DNA from 4 places in the Streptomyces sp. MNU89 genome. Region 4 is predicted to be linked to each of the others. Evidence: riboswitches for the same ligand, from Rfam matches in the RefSeq annotation. Region 4 holds a riboswitch; each other region holds the start of a gene.
What was found. Region 4 has a riboswitch for cyclic di-AMP ahead of E4N63_RS17270 (M23 family metallopeptidase). Riboswitches for the same ligand answer to the same signal wherever they lie in the genome.

Region 1: it holds a riboswitch for cyclic di-AMP, as region 4 does, so the genes downstream of both, E4N63_RS30905 (transglycosylase family protein) here and E4N63_RS17270 (M23 family metallopeptidase) in region 4, are expected to answer to the same signal.
Region 2: it holds a riboswitch for cyclic di-AMP, as region 4 does, so the genes downstream of both, E4N63_RS29055 (transglycosylase family protein) here and E4N63_RS17270 (M23 family metallopeptidase) in region 4, are expected to answer to the same signal.
Region 3: it holds a riboswitch for cyclic di-AMP, as region 4 does, so the genes downstream of both, E4N63_RS12565 (C40 family peptidase) here and E4N63_RS17270 (M23 family metallopeptidase) in region 4, are expected to answer to the same signal.

The regions. Positions count from the first base shown of each region.
Region 1 covers NZ_JAJKLL010000001.1:473,923-479,109, forward strand. Annotated here, with positions in the region: gene E4N63_RS02175 (alpha/beta fold hydrolase) at 535-1,383, shown strand; gene E4N63_RS30905 (transglycosylase family protein) at 1,481-2,479, opposite strand; cyclic di-AMP (ydaO/yuaA leader) riboswitch at 2,552-2,766, opposite strand; gene E4N63_RS02190 (PP2C family protein-serine/threonine phosphatase) at 3,696-4,919, shown strand; gene E4N63_RS02195 (F510_1955 family glycosylhydrolase) at 5,095-5,187, shown strand, end outside.
Region 2 covers NZ_JAJKLL010000001.1:6,768,627-6,773,813, reverse strand. Annotated here, with positions in the region: gene E4N63_RS29060 (transglycosylase family protein) at 1-565, opposite strand, end outside; gene E4N63_RS29055 (transglycosylase family protein) at 950-2,164, opposite strand; cyclic di-AMP (ydaO/yuaA leader) riboswitch at 2,169-2,387, opposite strand; partial or broken gene E4N63_RS29050 (adenosylcobinamide amidohydrolase) at 2,759-3,584, shown strand; gene E4N63_RS29045 (rod shape-determining protein) at 3,626-4,657, opposite strand; gene gndA (NADP-dependent phosphogluconate dehydrogenase) at 4,806-5,187, opposite strand, start outside.
Region 3 covers NZ_JAJKLL010000001.1:2,952,293-2,957,479, reverse strand. Annotated here, with positions in the region: gene E4N63_RS12580 (MerR family transcriptional regulator) at 1-88, opposite strand, end outside; gene E4N63_RS12575 (ABC transporter permease) at 104-865, opposite strand; gene E4N63_RS12570 (ABC transporter ATP-binding protein) at 875-1,672, opposite strand; gene E4N63_RS12565 (C40 family peptidase) at 1,931-3,124, opposite strand; cyclic di-AMP (ydaO/yuaA leader) riboswitch at 3,131-3,312, opposite strand; gene pcrA (DNA helicase PcrA) at 3,684-5,187, shown strand, end outside.
Region 4 covers NZ_JAJKLL010000001.1:3,998,878-4,004,064, reverse strand. Annotated here, with positions in the region: gene E4N63_RS17275 (MFS transporter) at 31-1,578, opposite strand; gene E4N63_RS17270 (M23 family metallopeptidase) at 2,028-3,059, opposite strand; cyclic di-AMP (ydaO/yuaA leader) riboswitch at 3,071-3,238, opposite strand; gene E4N63_RS17265 (PP2C family protein-serine/threonine phosphatase) at 3,591-4,775, opposite strand; gene E4N63_RS17260 (hypothetical protein) at 5,002-5,187, shown strand, end outside.

The DNA of each region.
Region 1 (5,187 bases), 3.5 Mb from region 4:
CGGCCGGTTCCGCGCTGCCCGCGAAGCTCAGCCACATCGCCTCCCGCAGATACACGGGGAGCAGCACCCCGCCGCGTTCCCGCATCGCCTGCGGCACGGTGCCGGCATGGTCCTCGACGCGGCGCACGGGGAACTCGCCGAGGCCGGGCGGCAGCGGATGCGTTCCGGTCTCCGGCAGGCGCAGGGTCCGGATGAAGCGGACCCTCACCCCGCCGCCCAGCAGCAGACTGTTCCCGTCGATCCGCACCGCGCCGTTCGCGACCACGCCGTCCCTCCCGTTCCCGCCCTTCGGCCCCGCGTGTCCGCGAAGCCGTCTCCCGGTGCCTACCACGACGTACGGCCCGGAGCGGTTCCCTTCCGGGCAGCCGGCCGGGCCCGGGGAACGCTCCGCGTGCCCGCCGGGACAGCCGCCGCCGCGCGGCCGGGGGCACGGTGTGTCTCCGCCCGGTGGTGCGCCTCCACGGCCGGGCAACCCTTTCTGCCTACTCTCCCGTTATTACCTCCATCGGACACCACGTCAGGAGAGACGCACAGATGCCCCTAGTGACCGTCGGCCGTGAGAACAGCACCGACATCGAGCTCTACTACGAGGACCACGGCGACCCCGCCGGACAGCCGGTGGTCCTGATCCACGGCTACCCGCTGGACGGCGACTCCTGGGAGAAGCAGCTCCCGGCCCTGCTGAAGGGCGGGTACCGGGTGATCACGTACGACCGCCGCGGTTTCGGCCGTTCCGGCCGGCCCACCACCGGCTACGACTACGACACCTTCACCGCCGACCTGCACACCCTGATGACCACCCTGGACCTGCGCAACGCGGTCCTCGCCGGGTTCTCCATGGGCAGCGGCGAGGTCGGCCGCTACCTGGCCGCCCACGGCTCGGAGCGCGTGGCCAAGGCCGCCTTCCTGGCCTGCCTGGAGCCCTATCTGCTCAAGACCGACGACAACCCGGACGGGGTGGACGGCCAGGTCTTCCAGGAGATCGCGGCCGCGGTGGGCAAGGACCGCTACGCCTACTTCACCGAGTTCTACAAGGCCTTCTACAACCTCGACGAGAACCTGGGCAGCCGGATCAGCGAGGAGGCCGTCCGGGCGAGCTGGAACACCGCGGCCGGCGCCTCCCCGCACGCCTCACTCGCCTGCGTGGCCACCTGGACGACCGACTTCCGCGCCGATGTGGCCCGCATCGCCGAGCTCGCCCTGCCCACGCTCATCCTGCACGGCACCGGGGACCGCATCCTGCCCGTGGACTCCACCGCCCGGCCCCTGCGCAAGCTGCTCCCCCACGCCGAGTACGTGGAGATCGAGGGCGCACCGCACGGCCTGCTGTGGACCCATGCGGAGGAGGTCACCGACGCGCTGATGAACTTCCTCGGGAACTGATCCCGCGACACGCGAGAGGCCGGAAGGGTGCATGCCCTTCCGGCCTCTGTGTGCGCGGCGCGGTCTGTGCGCCGGTCCGGACATCCGGACAGGGCGGTCAGTACGGGCCGTTGACGTTGTCGATCGATCCGTAGCGGTCGGCCGCGTAGTTGCAGGCCGCGACGATGTTGGCGACGGGGTCGTACTGGCTGTTGGCCGTGCCCGGGACGTGGTACGCGTCGAAGGTCGGCTTGATGACCTGCAGCAGGCCGATGGACGGGGTGCCCTTCTGGGCGTTGATGTCCCAGTTGTTGATGGCGTTCGGGTTGCCGCTGGACTCCCGGATGATGTTGCGGTGGATCCCCTCGTAGGTGCCGGGGATGCCGTGCTGCTTCATGATGTCCAGGGCCTCGCGGATCCAGCCGTCCAGGTTGTTCGCGTAGGACTTCCCGGAGGCGGACGGGGCGGGGGCCGCGGGCTTCGCCTGCTGCGCCGCATCGCCGCTGTGCCGGGCACCGGGCCGGGAGGCGTCGAGGGAGAGCTCCTGGCCGGGGAAGATCAGATGCGGGTTGTCGCCCACGGTCTCCCGGTTGGTCTCGTAGACGGTCTTCCAGCCGCCGTCGACGTCGTACGCGGTGGCGATCCGGTGGAGGGTGTCGCCGCTGACGACGGTGTAGGACTCCGGGCCGGTCCGCTTCCGCTCGGCCTCGGGGGCGGCCTTGGGCTGCGCGGCCTTCGGCTTGGCCGGGGAGGCCGCCTTGGGCTGCGCGGCCGTGTCGATGTCCGGTGCCCCGGAGTCCCGGGACAGTCCGGCCTTGGGGCCGCAGGTGGGCCAGGCGCCCGGGCCCTGGACGGCGAGCAGCTTCTCGCCGGCGGCGATCTGCTGGTCCTTGGTGGCGAGGTCGGCGCGCGACGCGTACTCCGTGCCGCCGACCGACTCCCAGCTGGACTGGGAGAACTGCAGTCCGCCGTAGTAGCCGTTGCCGGTGTTGGCGGCCCAGTCGCCGCTGCTCTCGCAGGCGGCGACCTCGTCCCAGACGGCGACGGGAGCGGCGTTCGCGCTGCCCGCCGTCAGCAGGGGGGCGGCAACACCCGCGCCGCCGGCCGTGAGGACCACGGAAACGCGGGAGATCTGACGGGAAATCGTTGAAGTGCGCGGACGGCGGTGGCGGCCACGAGACATAGTTGTGCGTCCTCTCCGACGCCTGCGAGGTTAGCTGTCGGATTCGGGCTGGAGTTGCCCGGCCAATTCCCCTGACGCCCGGGGCGTATTCGGGAATTGGCTTCACCCCAAGCCGTACCGTGCGGAGCGCGCGGTACGGCAGTCTGTGGTTTCCCCGCTCCTGCCGCGCTGATCTGCTGTTTCTCCACCGGCCGGGCGGCAGGACTCGGCGTGTTCCGGCGGTGGAGCCCTCGCCATCGAGCGGAGGCGAGGACACATAAACACAGCGATTTGGTAAAGACAAGGTGAGAGAAAGCGACCCCATTCCGAACCGCGGCCGATACCGCTATTGCGGACACCGTGCGCACCGGATCTTCACCGGAGCGTGAAAGGGCCGGAACCCTTCGCGCGCTCAAATCTCGGCGGTGGAAGGAGAATCGGGGAATGTCGCGGCCGAAGGCCTCTTCAGGACATGCGGACGGAGAGCAGGGAATGTGATCCGGGACACAGCGCCGGAGAGGTTTGACTCAGATCGGCCCCATTCCACACCGAGTTGACTTACCCCCCGAACACCCTCGAATCGGAAATTCATCGCACAGACGGCTCTTCTCCGCCCGATTCCCCCGGTCCCGGCATGCGGGCGCGGGGGGCCCGAGCGGGCCGGTCGCCAATGAGCAGGGTACGGCGGCTCGTTGGCCCACCAGGCCGGCCCGGCGATGCCGTGGGCGTGGCGGTGACGGAGGCGGGGAGACGCGAGACCGGGTGAAGGCCGCGGTGGCGGCTGCCGTGCCGCCCGGACCGGGCGGCCGGGTCGCCGGATCCTGCGCACGGGATGCCGCCGCCGGGCGGCGGCCCGCCGCTCCGGTGCACCCGCTCCTCCGCTCCCGTCACGCATCCCGACGGTGCAGCGACCGTTCGTACACGCGCCTGCTCCGGATCCGCGGGCCGCAGTGGCCGGTAACGGGGACGGAGAAGGCCGAAGAAGAGCTCTGACCTGCTGCTCAGCGCCGGTCCCGGCCCTCCCGGTGGCGTGCCGTTCCGGAAGCACCGGGTGACATCCGGGGCGATGGGTAAACGGAACTATCTCCGCGGTCAAGGGCGGAACCGGCCGATGACGTCCGGGAGCCGCCGCACCGCCGCGGAGTCTCGTGACCGGAAGGAGGCGGACACCGTGACCGACGCGGTCCGGGTGGGAAAGGTGCTCACCGACCTGATGCAGGCCGGCCACACCACGGCGCTGGAGCAGCTGCCGGGGGTCGTGGCCGCGCACGCCGAGACCGTGGGCCTGCACGACGTGGCGCTGTTCGCGGTGGACCTCCAGCAGAAGGTGATGCGGCAGCTGACCGGCCGGGGAGCGGACGCGGGCGAGGGCGGAGCGGAAGTCGCGGTCGACGGCACACTGCCGGGCCGCGCCTACCAGAACGTGTCCATCCTCACCGAACCCGCCCCGGAGACGGCGGCCGGCCGGTGCCGGTGGTGGGCCCCGGTCACCGACGGGGTGGAGCGCCTGGGCATGATGCGCGGGGACACCGCCGCGGAGGACGGGCAGAGCCGGGACGCGGTCCGCAATCTGGCCTCGCTGGTGGCGTTGCTGCTGCTCAGCAAGCGGTCCTTCAGCGACTCGTACGCCCGTCTCGTGCGCAGCAGGCCGATGAACGTGGCCGCGGAGATGCAGTGGAACCTCACGCCGCCCCCCGCGTTCGCCGGCCACAACGCCACCGTCAGCGCCGCCCTGGAACCGGCCTACGAGGTCGGGGGCGACGCCTACGACTACGCCCTCACCGGCACCAATCTGCACCTGGGCATCTTCGACGCCATGGGGCACGACACCACCGCCGGGATCACCGCCAATGTCGCGGTGTCCGCCTGCCGCAACGCCCGCCGCCAGGGCGCCTCACTGGCGGAGTCCAGCCGGATGGTGGACGAGACGCTCAACCAGCAGTTCGGGACCAGCCGCTACATCACCGGGATCCTGGCCGACCTCGATCTGGAGACCGGGCGGCTGGCCTGGGTCAACCGCGGCCATCACCTGCCGGTGGTCATCCGTGCGGGAGGCCGGCCCACCCAGCTCGCCTGTCCCCCGGCCGGCCCGATGGGCGCCTCCCTGGGCCTGCCGTTGACCGTCTGTGAGGACCAGCTGGAGCCCGGCGACCGCCTCCTGCTGTACACGGACGGCATCACCGAGGCCCGCGGTGCCGACGGCAAGCAGTTCGGTATGGCCCGTTTCGTGGACTTCGTCATGCATCACCACGACAACGGGCGGCTTCCCCTGCACGAGACCCTGCGCCGTCTGATGCACGCGGTGCTCGAGCACCACGACGGCCGGCTCGACGACGACGCGACCGTGCTGCTGGCCGAGTGGGCCGGCGACCGCCAGGAGGAACTGGTTCCCTGAGGCGGGCGCGCGGGCCCGCCAGTTCCCACCCCGCACTCCCTCGCCCTCCGGGCGGCACCGACGGCCCACGCCGTACGTTGGAGGAGGTGGTGGGCGGCTCCGCCCGGTTCACCACCGGGTGCGCCGCACGCCGGACCGCACGCAGCCCACGCCGTTCCGACCCGAGGATTTCCGCATGCCAGCCCGTTCCCGTCCCCGTTCCGCGGCTGTCGCCGCCTCCGCCGCCGCGATCCTGCTGGCCGCCGTCCTGACCGGCTGCTCCGACGAC
Region 2 (5,187 bases), 2.8 Mb from region 4:
TGGTGCGGGAGCCGGGGGCGCGGGTGGCGGAGGCGGCCTGGGCCGGGTCCTTCGCCTTCCGTTCCGCGCGCTGCTGCTGCCGCTGCTCCGCCCCGGCCGCTCCCGCGGCCTTCTCCTTCTGCCGCGCGTCCTCGGCGCGCGGGCCGGACCGGTCCGCGGCCGGCGCGGTGTCCGGCCCGTCGCCGCCGCGGGCGAGGCCGGCCCGCGGGCCGCAGTTCGGCCATGCGCCGGGGCCCTGGCCGTCGAGGACCTTCTCGGCTATCGCGAGCTGCTGTGCCCGGGTGGCGAGGTCGGCGCGCGGCGCGTACCGGGTGCCGCCGAACGCCTCCCAGGTGCTCTGCGAGAACTGGAGGCCGCCGTAGTAGCCGTTGCCCGTGTTGATGTCCCAGTCGTTGCCGCTCTCGCACTCGGCGACCCGCTCCCAGGTGTCGGTGGAGGCGGCGCTCGCGCTCGCCGCGGCCACCAGCGGGAGGGCGATGCCCGCACCTCCGGCGGTGACGGTCAACGATGCCTGGGAGATACGGCTCGGCTGGTGCCGGCGGTGCCGTCCGCGGGTGGGGGGCATCGGCTGGGGTCCTCTCCTGCGCTGGGGCCGAAAAAGGCGGCCGCGCAAGGGAGTTCGCGGGCCGTGCCCAAGATAGGCGGGCGCATTCCGCGTCACAACCGATTCCGGGAATCTGCGGGACGATTATCGGATTTCGAAGAAGTGAATCTTGAAAAGGAGTGGCGCGGGGGAAGGCCCGTTTCCCGGTGTAACCCCAGCTGATCCGTGGTGCGCCGGCAGCGGCCGTCCGCCCGCCCGCTCTCCGCCCCGGAAGATCGAATTCCGCAGCGGCTTACCCCCCTTTTTTTGGCCACCGGCCCGCGCGCCCGGCCGGAAACGGGCGAGGTGCCCGTTCCCGCGGGGCGGGAACGGGCACCTCGGATGGTGCTGTGCGGTGCGGGGAGGTCAGATGGAGACGCCCTTGCCCCGCAGGTAGGCCAGCGGGTCCACGTCGGAGCCGTAGCCCTGACCGGTCCGGACCTCGAAGTGCAGGTGCGGGCCGGTGCTGTTGCCGGTGGAACCGGACAGGCCGAGCTGCTGGCCGCCCTGGACGGTCTGGCCGGCCGAGACGGACAGCGAGGACAGGTGGGCGTACTGGCTGAACTTGCCGTCGGCGTGCCGGACGACGACCTCGTTGCCGTAGGAGCCGCCCCAGCCCGCGGAGACGACCGTGCCGGAGCCGATCGACTTCACCGGGGTGCCGGAGGCGACGGAGAAGTCGACGCCGGTGTGGTAACCGCTGGACCAGCTGCCGCCCGAGGCCCGGTACGGGGTGCTCGGGGAGGCGGCGACCGGGGCGCTGAAGCCCGCGGCGTTGGCCTGGGCCTGCTGGACGGCCGGCTTCTCGGCGGCCTTGGCCGGGGCCTTGGCCTCGGACTTCTGGGCCTTCGGCGCGGCCTTGGGGGCCTCCGCCTTCGGAGCGGCCTGCTCGCCGTCCAGCGAGTACTTCTGACCCGGGAAGATCAGGTTCGGGTTACCGCCTATGACCTCGCGGTTCCCCTCGTAGATGCTCTCCCAGCCACCCTCGACGCCCTTGGCCTCGGCGATCTTGGCAAGGGTGTCACCGCTGACGACGGTGTACGAAGAGGCCTTCGCGGTGCCGGCGTCCGACGGAGACGGCTGGGCGGCCTTCTTCTCGGCCTTCGGCGCGGCCTTGGGGGCCTCCGCCTCGGGAGCCTCGGCCTTGGGGGCGTCCGCGGCCCGGCCCTGCTGCTTGGCACCGGTGTCGACGGCGGGGGCCTCGCCACCGCGGGTGAGACCGGCCTTGACGGAGCAGACCGGCCAGGCGCCCGGGCCCTGGCCCGCGAGCACCTTCTCGGCGATCGCGATCTGCTGGTCCTTGGTGGCGAGGTCCGCGCGCGGCGCGAACTCGGTACCACCGAAGGCGGCCCAGGTGCTCTGCGTGAACTGCAGGCCACCGTAGAAGCCGTTGCCCGTGTTGATGCTCCAGTTACCGGTGCTCTCGCACTCGGCGACCTTGTCCCAGGTCCCGACCGAAGCGGCGCTGGCGCCGGAGGCGCCGACGAGGGGGAGAACGAGGCCCGCGCCACCGGTGGTGACGGCGAGCGTGGCGATGGAAAGACGGCTGATGCGAGTACGGCGATGACGTCCGCGAGACATAGGGGTATTTCCTCTCCTACGCCTACGAGGTGAGCTGTCGGGTTCGGGCTGGAGTTGCCCGGACGCATTCGCACGGCCGGCTCGGCCGTCCTGCGCGTCTTCACCCCGAGCCGCACCGTGTGGTGTGTCACACGGTCCGGCGACTTACCTTTGGGTCCCCCGCTCCTGCCGTGGTGCGTCGTGGTTTCCCTCCTCCGGCGGCAGGATTCGGCGTTCCGGAGGAAGAATGCCCGCCAAGCTTTCGGCGGAGCAGCGGCAAACGTAAGCGCTCGGTTTTCACCAAGGCAAGGAGAAGTCGGGCAGCCCGGTGTTTACCAGCGGTATTTGCGGAGATGACGTGACGCGGTGCACACAACCCTCAGCAAAGAGCGACGAAAATCCTCGCCGTTCGCCGCCCGGAAACAGCAGAGGGTTACATCCTCGACGAAACAGCGGCATGCGAATGCATTGCGTCACCTTTCCCCTCCGCATTCTGTGAAGCGCGTCACCGGTGGATGTTTTGTCCGTTTTGAGGGGGTCTTGGGTGGGAGTGGGGCGGCGGCCCGGGTCGCGGCCGGGCCGCCCGCCCCCTTCCCGCGGCCGGCGTCTACGATCATGGCCACCGGGCGCCGGGCCACTCCCCGGCCGCCTCCCGGACCCGGCCGACGGAGGACTGCCGCCGTGACCACCACCCCTGCCCGCGCCGCGGCCGCGCCCGTACCGGTCCTGCTGCGGGCCGAGCGGCTCGCCCGCACCGAGGACGGAGCCTGCCGCCACGCCCTGCTGTGGCGCGCCGGGCCGGGCTGGCGGATGGCCAGCAGCGCCGTCCTGGGCGGCGGCCTCGGTGAACGCGGCTGGGTGCTCAACGCCCAGGTGCGCCCCGGCTACACCCGTACCGATCCCGCCCGCCATCTGGCCGGGCTGGCCCGGGACGCCGGGCTGGCCGGGCCCGGTGTGGGGCTGATGACGGCAGCCGAGGTGGACGCGTGCACCCGCGCCGCCGACGGCGGTGTGGAGGCGCTGGTGACCACCGGCATCGGTGTCTGCGGCTGGGCCGCCTCCCCGGCCCGGGTTCCCCGGCACCCCGCCGCCGGGGACGGTCAACATCGTCGTCGCCGTACCGGCCCCGCTCGGCGACGCCGCACTCGTCAACGCCGTCGCCACGGCGACCGAGGCCAAGGTCCAGGCCCTGCTCGACGCGGGCTTCGACTGCTCCGGCACCCCCTCGGACGCGGTGTGCGTCGCGGCCCGCGCCGCCCGGCCCGGCGAGGAGCCGGAAGCCTTCGGCGGGCCGCGGTCCCTCTGGGGCGCGCGGCTGGCACGGGCGGTCCACACCGCCGTACGGGAGGGCGCCCGGCGGGAGCGGGAGCACACGGCGGCGGGCCCGGGCGGGCCGGCGCCGCACCCCCGCACCCTGCCGGGCTGCCGCGCGGAGGTCTGAACTCCCGCCGGCGCGGGGGCCGGTGGCGGCCGCGGTGCCCGTCACAGCGGGGCCAGCATCTGCCGGCGGGCGGCCGGGTCGACCTCGTCGATCCAGCGCGCGGTCCCGTCGAGTACGGAGGAGCGCGGCGCCCCGGCGAGATGGACGGTCATGCCGATGGCCCGCCCCAGCCGGTCCGGGAGGCCGTCGAAGAGCGCCCCGCCGCCCGTGACCACCAGCCCGCGCTCCACGATGTCGTCCGCGACGCCGCCGGGGCAGTTGCCGATGGCGGTGACGACCAGCCGGGCGATGCGCCGGATCTCCGGCTCGATGATGTCCCGCAGCTCCCCCGCCGCGACCGAGACGGTCTTGGGCAGATCGGTGACGCGGTCCCGGCCCCGGACCGGCAGCCGGGTGCCGGGCGCGGTCTCCGCCACCCGGCCGAGACCGGTCTTGACGGCCTCCGCCGCGCTCGTGCTCAGCGCCAGGGTGTGCTCCCGCTGGAGGTGGGTGACCAGGGCGGAGGTCACGGCGTCGCCCGCGACCGGCGAGGACTCGGCGGAGACCAGAGTGCCGAAGGCGAAGGCGCAGATCTCCGTGGTCCCGGCGCCGATGTCGACGATCATGGTGCCGCCGGAGTCCCAGAGCGGCAGCCCGGCGCCCAGGGCCGCGAGCATCCCCTTGGGCAGCAGCCGCACCCACCGGGCACCGGCCTGGAGCAGCACCTCCTCGGCGGCGATCCGCTGCACCTCGGTGGCGGAGGCGGGGACGCCCGTCACGACCCCCGGCGGCAGCAGACCGCGCCGGGAGGGGCCGCCGCCGCCCAGCGCGTGCCGGAGCAGCAGGGCGGCGGCGTCGAAGTCCGTGACGACGCCGCGGCTGAGCGGCACCACCGCCTCGATGTCCGGCGGGGTGCGGCCGAGGATCCGGCCCGCCTGGTCGCCGACGGCGACCACCTGCCGGGACCCGGTGGTCACCGCGATGACGGACGCGCCGTCGTAGCGGTGGCCCCCGCGCGGCCCGCGGACGCGGATGCGGGAGGTGCCGAGGTCCACCGCTACGGGGGGTCCGCCGGAGGTGCGGGACCAGCGCATGGGGAGTCCTTTCCGGACGGCTGCTCTCCGGATCAGACTCGCGCGGGCGGGGCCGCCGGCGGGCGAGGCGCTCCCCTCACTCCCTCGAAAGTGTGATGATCGGCCCGCAGGGGCCGCCCGCACGGCCCCGTCGCGGGCCCTCCCGGCGTCAGCCGGCGACTTCGGAGCGGTCGCCGCCCCAGAGCGTGTGGAAGCTGCCCTCGCGGTCCACGCGCCGGTAGGTGTGCGCCCCGAAGTAGTCGCGCTGGCCCTGGGTGAGCGCGGCCGGCAGCCGCTCGGCGCGGAGCGCGTCGTAGTAGGCGAGGGCGGCGGAGAAGCCGGGCGTCGGCACCCCGTGCGCCACGGCCGTGCCGACCACCGTGCGCCAGTCCCGCTGCGCCGCGCCGATCTCCCCCGCGAACTCACTGTCGGCCAGGAGCGTGGGCAGCTTGGGGTCGGTGTCGAAGGCGGCGCGGATGCGGTCGAGGAACGCGGCCCGGATGATGCAGCCGCCGCGCCAGATCGCGGCCACCGCCCCCGGGTCGATCGTC
Region 3 (5,187 bases), 1.0 Mb from region 4:
GCTCCGGCAGCAGCCCGATCCGGTGGTAGTGGCGTACCGCCCGCACCGTCACCCCTGCGTACGCCGCAAGCCGGCTGATGGTGAGCATGGATCTCGGACTGCCTCAGGCTGTCTTCCGGCGATAGGCGGCCATCGCGAAGACGTACGCCACGACGAGGATGCCGACGCACCAGGCGAGGGCGGCCCAGATGTCGTTGCCGACCGGCCGCTGGGCGAACAGGTCGCGGATCGTGTTGACGATCGACGTCGCCGGCTGATGCTCGGCGAACCAGCGCACTGGGCCGGGCATGGTCTCCGTGGGCACGAACGCCGAGCTGATGAACGGCAGGAAGATGAGCGGGTAGGCGAACGCGCCCGCTCCCTCGACCGACGCCGCGGAGAGCCCGGGAATCACGGCGATCCAGGTCAGGGCCAGGGTGAACAGGAACAGGATGCCGGCGACCGCGAGCCATGCCGGCACACCTGCCCCCGTGCGGAAGCCCATGAGCAGCGCGACGCCCACGACGATCACGAGCGAGATCAGGTTGGCGACCAGAGAGGTGAAGACGTGTGCCCACAGCACACCCGACCGTGCGATCGGCATGGACTGGAACCGCTCGAAGATTCCGCTCTGCATGTCGGTGAAGAGCCGGTACGCGGTGTAGGAGATGCCCGACGCGATGGTGATCAGCAGGATGCCGGGCAGCATGTAGTTCACGTACGAAACCGACCCGGTGTCGATCGCGCCGCCGAACACGTAGACGAACATCAGCATCATGGCGACCGGCGTGATGGCGGTCGTGATGATGGTGTCCATGCTGCGTGTGACATGGCGCAGGGTCCGCCCCGTGAGAACAGCGGTGTCGCCGAAGAAGTACGCACTCATCCTTGTCCCCTAGCTGTTCGTGCCGATGGCGTCGCTTCTGTCGTCGCCGCCGATGATCGCGAGGAAGATCTCCTCCAGGGTCGGCTGCTTCTCGACGTACTCGACGGTGGCGGGCGGGAAGAGCTGCTTGAGCTCCGCGAGGGTGCCGTTCACGATGATCCGCCCCTGGTGGAGGATCGCGATCCGGTCGGCCAACTGCTCGGCCTCGTCCAGATATTGCGTGGTGAGCAGCACCGTCGTTCCATGGCCGGCGAGCTCCTTGACCGCCTCCCACACCTCGATGCGCGCCTCGGGATCGAGCCCGGCCGTCGGCTCGTCCAGGAAGATCACCGACGGATTCCCGATGAGGCTCATCGCGATGTCCAGCCGGCGGCGCATCCCGCCCGAATACGTGGACACCTTCCGCGTGCCGGCGTCGGTCAGCGAGAAACGCCTCAGCAGGTCATCCGCGGTCGCGCCCGGGTCCTTGAGGTGGCGCAGCCTGGCGACGAGCACGAGGTTCTCCCGACCGCTGAGGATCTCGTCGACGGCCGCGAACTGCCCGGTGAGGCTGATGGACTCCCGCACATTCGTCGGTTGCCCGGCGACGTCGAAGCCATGGACGCCGGCTGTCCCCGCGTCGGCCTTCAGGAGCGTGGCGAGGATCCTCACGGTCGTGGTCTTGCCCGCCCCGTTGGAGCCGAGCAGGGCGAAGATGGTGCCTCGCGCCACGTCGAAGTCCACGCCGCGCAGCACTTCGAGCTTTCCGTACGACTTCTCCAGACCCCGCACGCGAATCGCCGGACCGGCGATCGATTGGGTCACCATGGTCATCTGCCTCCTTCGCGGAGCTCTCCAGTCGACTGTGAGGAAGCTCCTGCCGGAAGGATGGAGGGTTGACCCAGCGTCAAGGTCAAGCCGCGGCCCGGCAACCGGGCAGCCCTCGGGGACCTGGGCCCCGGGCACGGCGACGGGCGGTGCCCGGCCTCCCCCCGAGGCCGGGTACCGCCCGTCGTGTCGTGTTCCGTGCCGCCTGCCGCGTCCTGATGCCCGCCGCCGCGCCCGGAGCCCGCCCGCGCCGCCCGGTTACGCGGGGCGCGTCGCGGCGTAGAAGGGCATGGTGTCGATCGACTCGATGCGCACGTTCGTCCCCGGCTTCGGGGCGTGGATCATCTGGCCGCCGCCTATGTACAGGCCGACGTGGCTGATGTCGCCGTAGAAGAAGATCAGGTCACCCGGCTGCATGGCTGACTTCGCGACGCGCGTTCCCGTGTTCACCTGGTCGTAGGTGGTGCGCGGCAGCGTGACACCGGCGGCCTTCCAGGCGGCGCCGGTGAGACCCGAGCAGTCGTAGGAGTTGGGGCCGGTCGCACCCCAGACGTACGGCTTGCCGATCTGGGCGCGGGCGAACTCGATCGCCTGCTGGGCCTTGGTGCCGGTCGTCGTCTCCGAGGTGCCCGTGCCCGTGCCGGCCGAGGTGTCCGTCCCGGTGGACGTACCGGTGCCGGAGCCGGACGCGGTCTCCGTCCGCTCCTCCTCCTGCTGCCGTGCCTCCTCCGCGAGGCGCTGCCGCTCGGCCTCCTGCTGCCGCGCCAGCTCCTCCGCCTTGCGCTGGGCCTCCGCCTCCTTCTTGCGCTCGATCTCGGCCAGCCGGGCCCGCTCCTCCGCGGTCAGCCGGCCGAGCAGCTCGCGCGCCTCGGCCAGCTTGGTCTGGACGGTCCGCTTGCTCTCCCGCAGCTTCTCCTGCGCGTCGGTGAGCGTGGCGAGGCTCTTGCCCGCCTCCTCGCGCTTCTCCGTGGTCGCGACCTGCTGCTCGCGGAACTCCTCGACGGCCTGCTCCTGCTGGTCCGTCATCCGGGCCATCACGCGCGTCTGGTCGAAGTAGTCCTGCGGGTCGGAGGCGAGGAGCATGGTGGCGGTGGGGCTCATGCCGCCGTTGCGGTACTGCGCGGTCGCGAAGCTGCCGAGGCTCCTCCGCGCCTCGTTGAGCTTCTCGGTGCGCTTGGCGACGGCGTCGAGGAGGCCGTCGACCCTGGAACGCTGTTCCTCCGTGCGCTCCTTGGCCCTGTTGTACTGCTGGGTGGCGCTTCCCGCCTGGCGGTAGAGCTCGTCGACCTTCTTCTGTACTTCCTCGACGGACTGCTTCGGTTCGCCGTCGCCGGGCGCGGCCTGCGCGCTCTGGAGGAGGGTGACGGAGGCGAGGGCCGCTGTGCCGAGGCCGACGGCGGTGCGACGCGAAGCCGGGGTACCGAGGGGCCGGGATTTGCGGTGCGACGCCAAGATCGGCGCTCCTTCCGTGGACCGCCTACCGGGTTAGCTGTCGGGTTCGGGCGTATTCGGAAGGCTGCCCTACGGTCGGTGCGAGGCGCGGTGCGCGCCGCGCGGTGACCGATTCACCCCGGTGCCGCGTCTGGGTCCCCGGTTCCGGACGCCCTGGGGAAGGGGGCCGGATTCGGCGGTGGCTGCCCGTGCCGGCGCGGTCGCCGGCGGGGAGTGCGGGCCGCCTGATCGAGCACCGTAGCCAGTTGTGCGGCTCGTGTGAAGGCCGGTGTGCGATATGCCCGAAACCATTCCGTTATATTTTCCGAGCGGAGTGGAATTCTGCCGTCCGGGTGGCTGACCGGGCACGGTAAGTAACGCATAAAGACCGGAGGCGGTACGGGAGTTCGGGCCTCGGGTCCCTTCCCGCGGCCGGGGCCGGGCGACGCGTCCCGGGGCGTCCCGGGAACGGGCCGGCCGTGCCGGCACCCCGGGCTCCGCGCGCCCGTACGGCCCCGTGACGGCGGAAGCGGGCAACCCGGTGCCGCCTGTCGGCGGGGCCGCCTAGACTCGGTGGGCGATGAGCAGCCTCTTTGACGACAGTTTCCTGGCAGACCTCGGCCCCGCGGACGAGGAGCCCCCGCCGCCCGAGCACGACGCCCCCGGCGAGGAGATCCCGGCCGATCTCTTCGGCGGCGCGTTCGACGGCGCACCCCGGGAGGCGTACTACCGCGACGGTGCCCCGAGGCCCGTCACCGACCCCGCCGCGCTGCTGCACGGTCTCAACGACCAGCAGCGCGCCGCCGTGCTGCACACCGGTTCGCCCCTGCTCATCGTCGCCGGTGCCGGCTCCGGCAAGACCCGGGTCCTCACGCACCGCATCGCGTATCTGCTCGCCGCCCGCGGCGCGCACCCCGGCTCGATCCTCGCGATCACCTTCACCAACAAGGCCGCGGGCGAGATGAAGGAGCGCGTGGAGGAGCTGGTCGGCCCGCGGGCGAACGCCATGTGGGTCTCCACCTTCCACAGCGCCTGCGTCCGCATCCTGCGCCGCGAGAGCAAGAAGCTGGGCTTCACCTCCAGCTTCTCGATCTACGACGCCGCCGACTCCAAGCGGCTGATGGCCCTGGTCTGCCGCGATCTGGACCTGGACCCCAAGCGCTTCCCGCCGAAGTCCCTCACGGCCAAGGTCTCCAACCTCAAGAACGAGCTGATCGACGAGGAGGACTTCGCCGCCCAGGCCGCCGCCGAGTCCTCCCCGAGCAGCTTCGACAAGACGCTCGCCGAGGCGTACACGATGTACCAGCAGCGGCTGCGCGAGGCCAACGCCCTCGACTTCGACGACATCATCATGACCACCGTCCATCTCCTCCAGGCGTTCCCGGACGTCGCCGAGCACTACCGGCGCCGCTTCCGGCACGTCCTCGTCGACGAGTACCAGGACACCAACCACGCGCAGTACACGCTCATCCGCGAACTCGTCGGCACGGCCGCCGGAGCGGAGCGGGGCGGGGACGAGGGCGGTCGGGGCGAGCCGGCCGTGGAGCCGGCCGAACTGTGCGTCGTCGGCGACGCGGACCAGTCGATCTACGCCTTCCGCGGTGCGACGATCCGCAACATCCTCCAGTTCGAGGAGGACTACCCCGACGCCACCACCATCCTGCTGGAGCAGAACTACCGCTCCACCCAGACCATCCTGAGCGCCGCCAACGCCGTCATCGAGCGCAACGAGAACCGCCGCCCCAAGAACCTCTGGACGGACGCCGGCGCGGGCTCCGCGATCACCGGCTACGTCGCCGACACCGAGCACGACGAGGCCCAGTTCGTCGCCGACGAGATCGACCGGCTGACCGACGCCGGCCAGGCCAAGGCGGGTGACGTCGCGGTCTTCTACCGCACCAACGCCCAGTCCCGGGTGTTCGAGGAGATCTTCATCCGGGTCGGGCTGCCGTACAAGGTCGTCGGCGGCGTGCGCTTCTACGAGCGCAAGGAGGTCCGGGACGTCCTGGCGTATCTGCGGGTGCTGGCCAACCCGGAGGACGCCGTCCCGCTGCGGCGCATTCTCAACGTCCCCAAGCGCGGCA
Region 4 (5,187 bases):
GAGGCTCGGCCACCGCTCCCCGGCCGGGGTTCACCGATCCGGCACGCGGCGCGGCACCGGCGTCAGCCCGCGGTACGGGGCGCCGGTCCCCCCGGGGGCCCCGCTCGGCTCGGCGGTCCGCTGGGAGAGCGGGGTGGCGATGTCCTCCAGCGAACGCCGCTCCGCCGGTACGGCGAGCACGGCGGCCACCACACCGGCCAGGGTCATCAGCGCGGCACCGATCTGGAAGGCCAGCACGGTGTCGCCGACGACGCCCGACCCGGTGAGCTTCGCGAAGACGAGCGGGCCGCTGATGCCGCCCGCGGCGGTGCCGATCGCGTAGAAGAAGGCGATCGCCATGGCCCGGGTCTCCATCGGGAAGACCTCGCTGACCGTCAGATACGCGGAGCTCGCACCGGCCGAGGCGAAGAAGAGCACCACGCACCAGCAGGCGGTGAGGGTCCTGGCGGTCAGATGGCCACCGTCGAAGAGCCAGGCGGTGATGAAGAGGAGCACACCGGAGAGGATGTACGTGCCGGAAATCATGATCTTGCGGCCCACGGTGTCGAAGAGCTTGCCGAGCAGCAGCGGCCCGAAGAAGTTGCCCAGCGCGATCACCGCGAAGAAGTAGCCGGTGGAGCCGGTGCCCACGTCGTAGAACGTGGTGAGGATCGCGCCGAAGCCGAAGGTGATGGCGTTGTAGAGGAAGGCCTGGCCGATGAAGAGCGAGAAGCCGAGGACGGCGCGCCTGCGGTAGTGCGAGAAGACGGTGCGGGCGATCAGCCCGAAGCCGATGCTCTTGCGCTGGTGGATGGTGATCTCGCCGGCCGGCTCCGGGAGTTCCTCGCCCTTCTCGGCGGTGACCTGCTCCTCGGCCTCCCGGACCAGGGCTTCCGCCTCCTCGCCCCGGCCGTGGATGAAGAGCCAGCGTGGACTCTCCGGTACGTGCCGGCGGACGAGGAGGATCACCAGTCCGAAGACGACGCCCAGCCCGAAGGTCAGCCGCCAGCCGAGGTCCTTGGGGAAGATGTCGGTGTCCAGCATGACGATGGACAGCAGGGAACCGCCGACCGCGCCCAGCCAGAAACTGCCGTTGATGATGAGGTCGACCCGGCCCCGGTAGAGGGAAGGGATCAGCTCGTCGATGGCCGAGTTGATGGCCGCGTACTCGCCGCCGATGCCGAAGCCCGTGAGGAAGCGGAAGACGAAGAACCACCAGCTGGAGAAGGAGACGGCGGTCAGCGCGGTGGCGGCCAGATAGACGGCCAGCGTGATGATGAAGAGCTTCTTGCGGCCGTAGCGGTCGGTGAGCCGGCCGAAGAAGAGCGCGCCCAGACAGGCCCCGGCGACGTAGAGCGCCGCGGCGACACCGGTGACCTGGCCGGAGCTGATGGGCAGACCGCTGCCCTCCTCCGAGAGCCGGCCCGCGATGTTGCCGACGACGGTGACCTCCAGACCGTCGAGGATCCACACGGTGCCGAGGCCGATGACGATGGTCCAGTGCCAGCGTGACCAGGGCAGTCTGTCCAGCCGGGCGGGCACGGCCGTGGTGACCGTGCCCGTTCCCGCTCGCGCGTCCAAGGGGTAGTCCGCCGCCATCCCCGCACCCTCCGCTCGGCTCCGGCCCGGGGCGGCGCCCCGGTGCTCATCCGTGCAGGCAGGTTCCCGGCGCCGTGCGATTCACGCCCCCGGGGTGGGCCGGCCGGAGGGATCAGGGGCCGGGCAGGCCGGCGGCCCTGGCGTCGGGGGACGCACCAGGGCTGCCGGAGCAGAGGCCCGCGCTGCGAGTGGGCGGGGCGATGCGGGGAGGCCGGGATGGGGGCGGCCGGGACCGTCGGTGGAAAGCCGCAGGGTACGGGGTTTGCGGCAGACGGGTGGGGCATACGCAGAAGCGGGACACGGGGTAACACCCGGGGGCCGGAGGGCGCGTCTGCGAGCGCGCCCTCCGCTTCCGGCCCCCGGACCGGGCCGAGCGGGCGTGGCCCGTCCGCGAGCGTGCCGCGGGATGCCGGAGGGTGAGGGCTTGGGCCGTGGTGCGATGTCGCGGTTCAGATGTTCTTGCCGTGGTCGCGGAGCCAGGCCGCGGGGTTGACCGGGTCGCCGCCACCGGGCCGGACCTCCAGGTGGAGATGCGGGCCGGAGGAGTTGCCGGTGGAGCCGACGCGGCCGATCGTGTCGCCGGTGGTGACCTCGCCGGAGGTGACGGTCATCGAGGAGAGGTGGCAGTACCAGATCTCCGTGCCGTCATCGAGGGTGAGGATGATGCGGTAGCCGTACGAACCGGCCCAGCCGGCCTCGGTGATCGTGCCGCCGTGCACCGCCTTGACGGGGGTGCCGGTCGGGGCGGCGAAGTCCTGGCCGGTGTGGCTGCTGGACCACATGGAGCCGGACTCGCCGAAGCTCGAGGTGAGGGTGTAGGAGGAGAGCGGAAGCGCGTAGCTGGCGGCCAGCTTGGCCAGCCGCTCCTCCTCCGCCTTGCGCGCGGCTTCCTCTTCCGCCTTGCGCTCGGCCTCCTCCGCGGCCTTCTTCTTGGCCGCCTCGGCCTCCGCCTTCTTGGCGGCGGCGTCCTCGGCGGCCTTCTCCCGCGCGGCCTGCTCGGCGGCCAGCCGCTCGGTGGTCTCGGCGACGCTCTGCTGCTGCTCGGCCTGGCGCATGATGCGGGCCCGCAGGGCCTCTCCGGCGTCGGCGCCCTGAGCGATCTCGTCCGTGGTGAGCCCGGCCTGCGACAGCGGGGCGCGGCTGGCGGTGGCGGAGACGTCGTTGGAGCCGCCGACCAGGGAGTCGATGGCGGGCAGCTTGTCCGTCACCGGGGAGAGGTCGGGCAGCGAGATGGGGGCCGGGGGGCGGTCCTTGGCCGTGGCCATGCCGCCGGCGCCTACAGCCGCGATCACCCCGACGCCCAGGACGGCGCCGCTCCGGGCCATGCCTCCGCCGCGCTGTTTGACGACGCGGTGCCTGCCCCGGACCGGGGCGGTGGAATCGGCGGTGGGGTTCCACTCACCGACGGGCTCTCCGTCGAAGAGGGGACCGGAGGTGGACGGACCGGCCCACGTCTCGGGGGCAGGGCTGCTGGACGCCACGGAGGCGCACTCCTTTCCTTCCTTCTCGCCTACCGGGTTAGCTGACGGGTTCGGAGCAGGAAGGTCTCCTACGGTTCCCTCCTCGCGGAGGGGCCCGATTCACCCCAAGGATTGGTTCCCCGGTTCCCTTGGTGCAGGTGGTGCTGTTCCGCGCATGCGGGATTCGGCGACTGCGCAGGCGGTGCCACCCTTGGTGGCGGCTGGGACGACCGCGCTGCGTTATCGAACGTTAATTGACGGAGCACCCGTATTCCAAGCCGTTCCGGCTGATCTTTTGGTAATGACCGCATGAAGAAAACGGACATCGGCCGCCAGAGCCGGGCGAGTTGACCGGGCGGCGGAAAACCTGTTTCCGCTGATCGTGCATCAGTTGTTATCGCCTGGACACCTGCCGTCACACAGCGTTGCCGTGGCCGGCGGCGGACGTCGGGTTGCGGGCGTGCCGGAGCGGACGGCGAGGGTCCGCGGCCCGCGGTCCGGCAGTCGGGAGATCCGGCGGTGGGGAGGTCCGGCGCTCAGGGGACCCGGCGGTCAGGAGCGCCGCTCGGGGATGTCCGTGACCGCGAGGAGCGCCATGTCGTCATGGGCGCGGCCGCCGGTGTGCAGGGCCACGTCCCCGACGATGGTGTCCAGCAGCTCCTCCGGGTCGCTGAAGGACCGTCCGGTCAGACTGAGTTGGGGATCGTAGAACTCACCGGCACGGTTGCGGGCCTCCGTGACGCCGTCGGTGAAGAGCAGGAGGGTGCACCCGCGCGGAAACACGATCTCCTCCACCCGGTCCGGCTCGGTCCGCAGCCACGCCAGGCCGAGCGGTACGGCGGGCACTAGCGGTTCGACGGCGCACACGGTCCCGTCACCGGTGAGCATCAGCGGGGCCGGGTGACCGCGGTTGAGCAGCCGCAGCCTCCGGGCCGACAGCCCGGAAGCGCTCCCGCCGGGAGCGCCGGATCCACCCGGGTCCGCCCCGAGGGAGCTCTCGTGCGGGATCTCGGCGAGCACGGCCGTGGTGAACCCCTCGCTCCGCTCCAGCCCTTCCCGGCGCTTCGCCTCCCGCACGAGCGCGCCCTCCAGCCGTTCCGCGATCCCCGTCAGCTCCGGCTCCTCCTCGGCCGCTTCCCGGAACGCCCCGAGGACGATCGCGACCGCGCCCACCGCCCCTATGCCCTTGCCGCGTACGTCACCGACGATGAGCCGCACCCCGTGCGGGGTGGACTGGACCGCGTAGAGGTCGCCACCGATTCCCGCGTCCGCCTGCGCGGCCTCGTAGCGGGCGGCGACGCGCAGCCCGCCGATGCGGCCGGCAGGGGCCGGCAGCACGGCCCGCTGGGCGGCCTCCGCGACATTCCGGACGGAGGCCAGCGCGCGGTGGCCGTGGCGCACCACGCGGTTGATGAAGACGGCGAGGCCCGCCACGGTGACCACCGTGGCCGTGTCGAGCAGCGACTGGTACTGCCCGAGCGTGTGGTGCAGCAGAGCGATCCCGAGCATCGCCAGGCTGGAGACGACGGCCGTCAGGATCGTGGCGGGGCCGGTGTAGAGGGCCGCGGCGACCATGGGCGCGGCTGCGAAGAACGGCGAGCCGGTCAGCTCCGGCGGTGCCAACAGGCCGAAGACCAGGCCGCCGACGATCAGGAAGCCCGGGATCCAGCAGGGGAACGGAGCACCGCGGAACCGTGTCCGGCCGTCGCCGCTGCTGCACAGCTGTCCTCGCTGCACCACCTGTGATCTCCTGCCCGGTCCCGGTCCGTCCGGTTACGGAACGACACCGCGCCCCCTGCCACCCTGGGCCGTTCCGGAGCGGAGGGCGAATCCGCGTGCGCCGTTCGGGTGACGGGCCGCGGTGGCAAGCGGTGGGGCCACCGGGCCTCACCGTCGGGCTCCGCCGGAGTCCGGTGACTCCGGGCCCGGTGGTTCTTGCCCCCTTTCGTGTAGCTTCGAAGATATGAGGAGCACATCGCGCAATGCCGTGCTCGGACCGGTGCTCGCCCTGCTAGCGGCCCTTCTGGTCGCGGCCGGGCTCCTCGCTCCGGGTGCCCGGGCGGCCGACGGCCTCGGCGGCGCCGCGGAAGCCCTGCGGAGCGGCCCGGTCTATGTGGATCCCCGGGCCTCCGGCCGGCTCTCCGGCGCC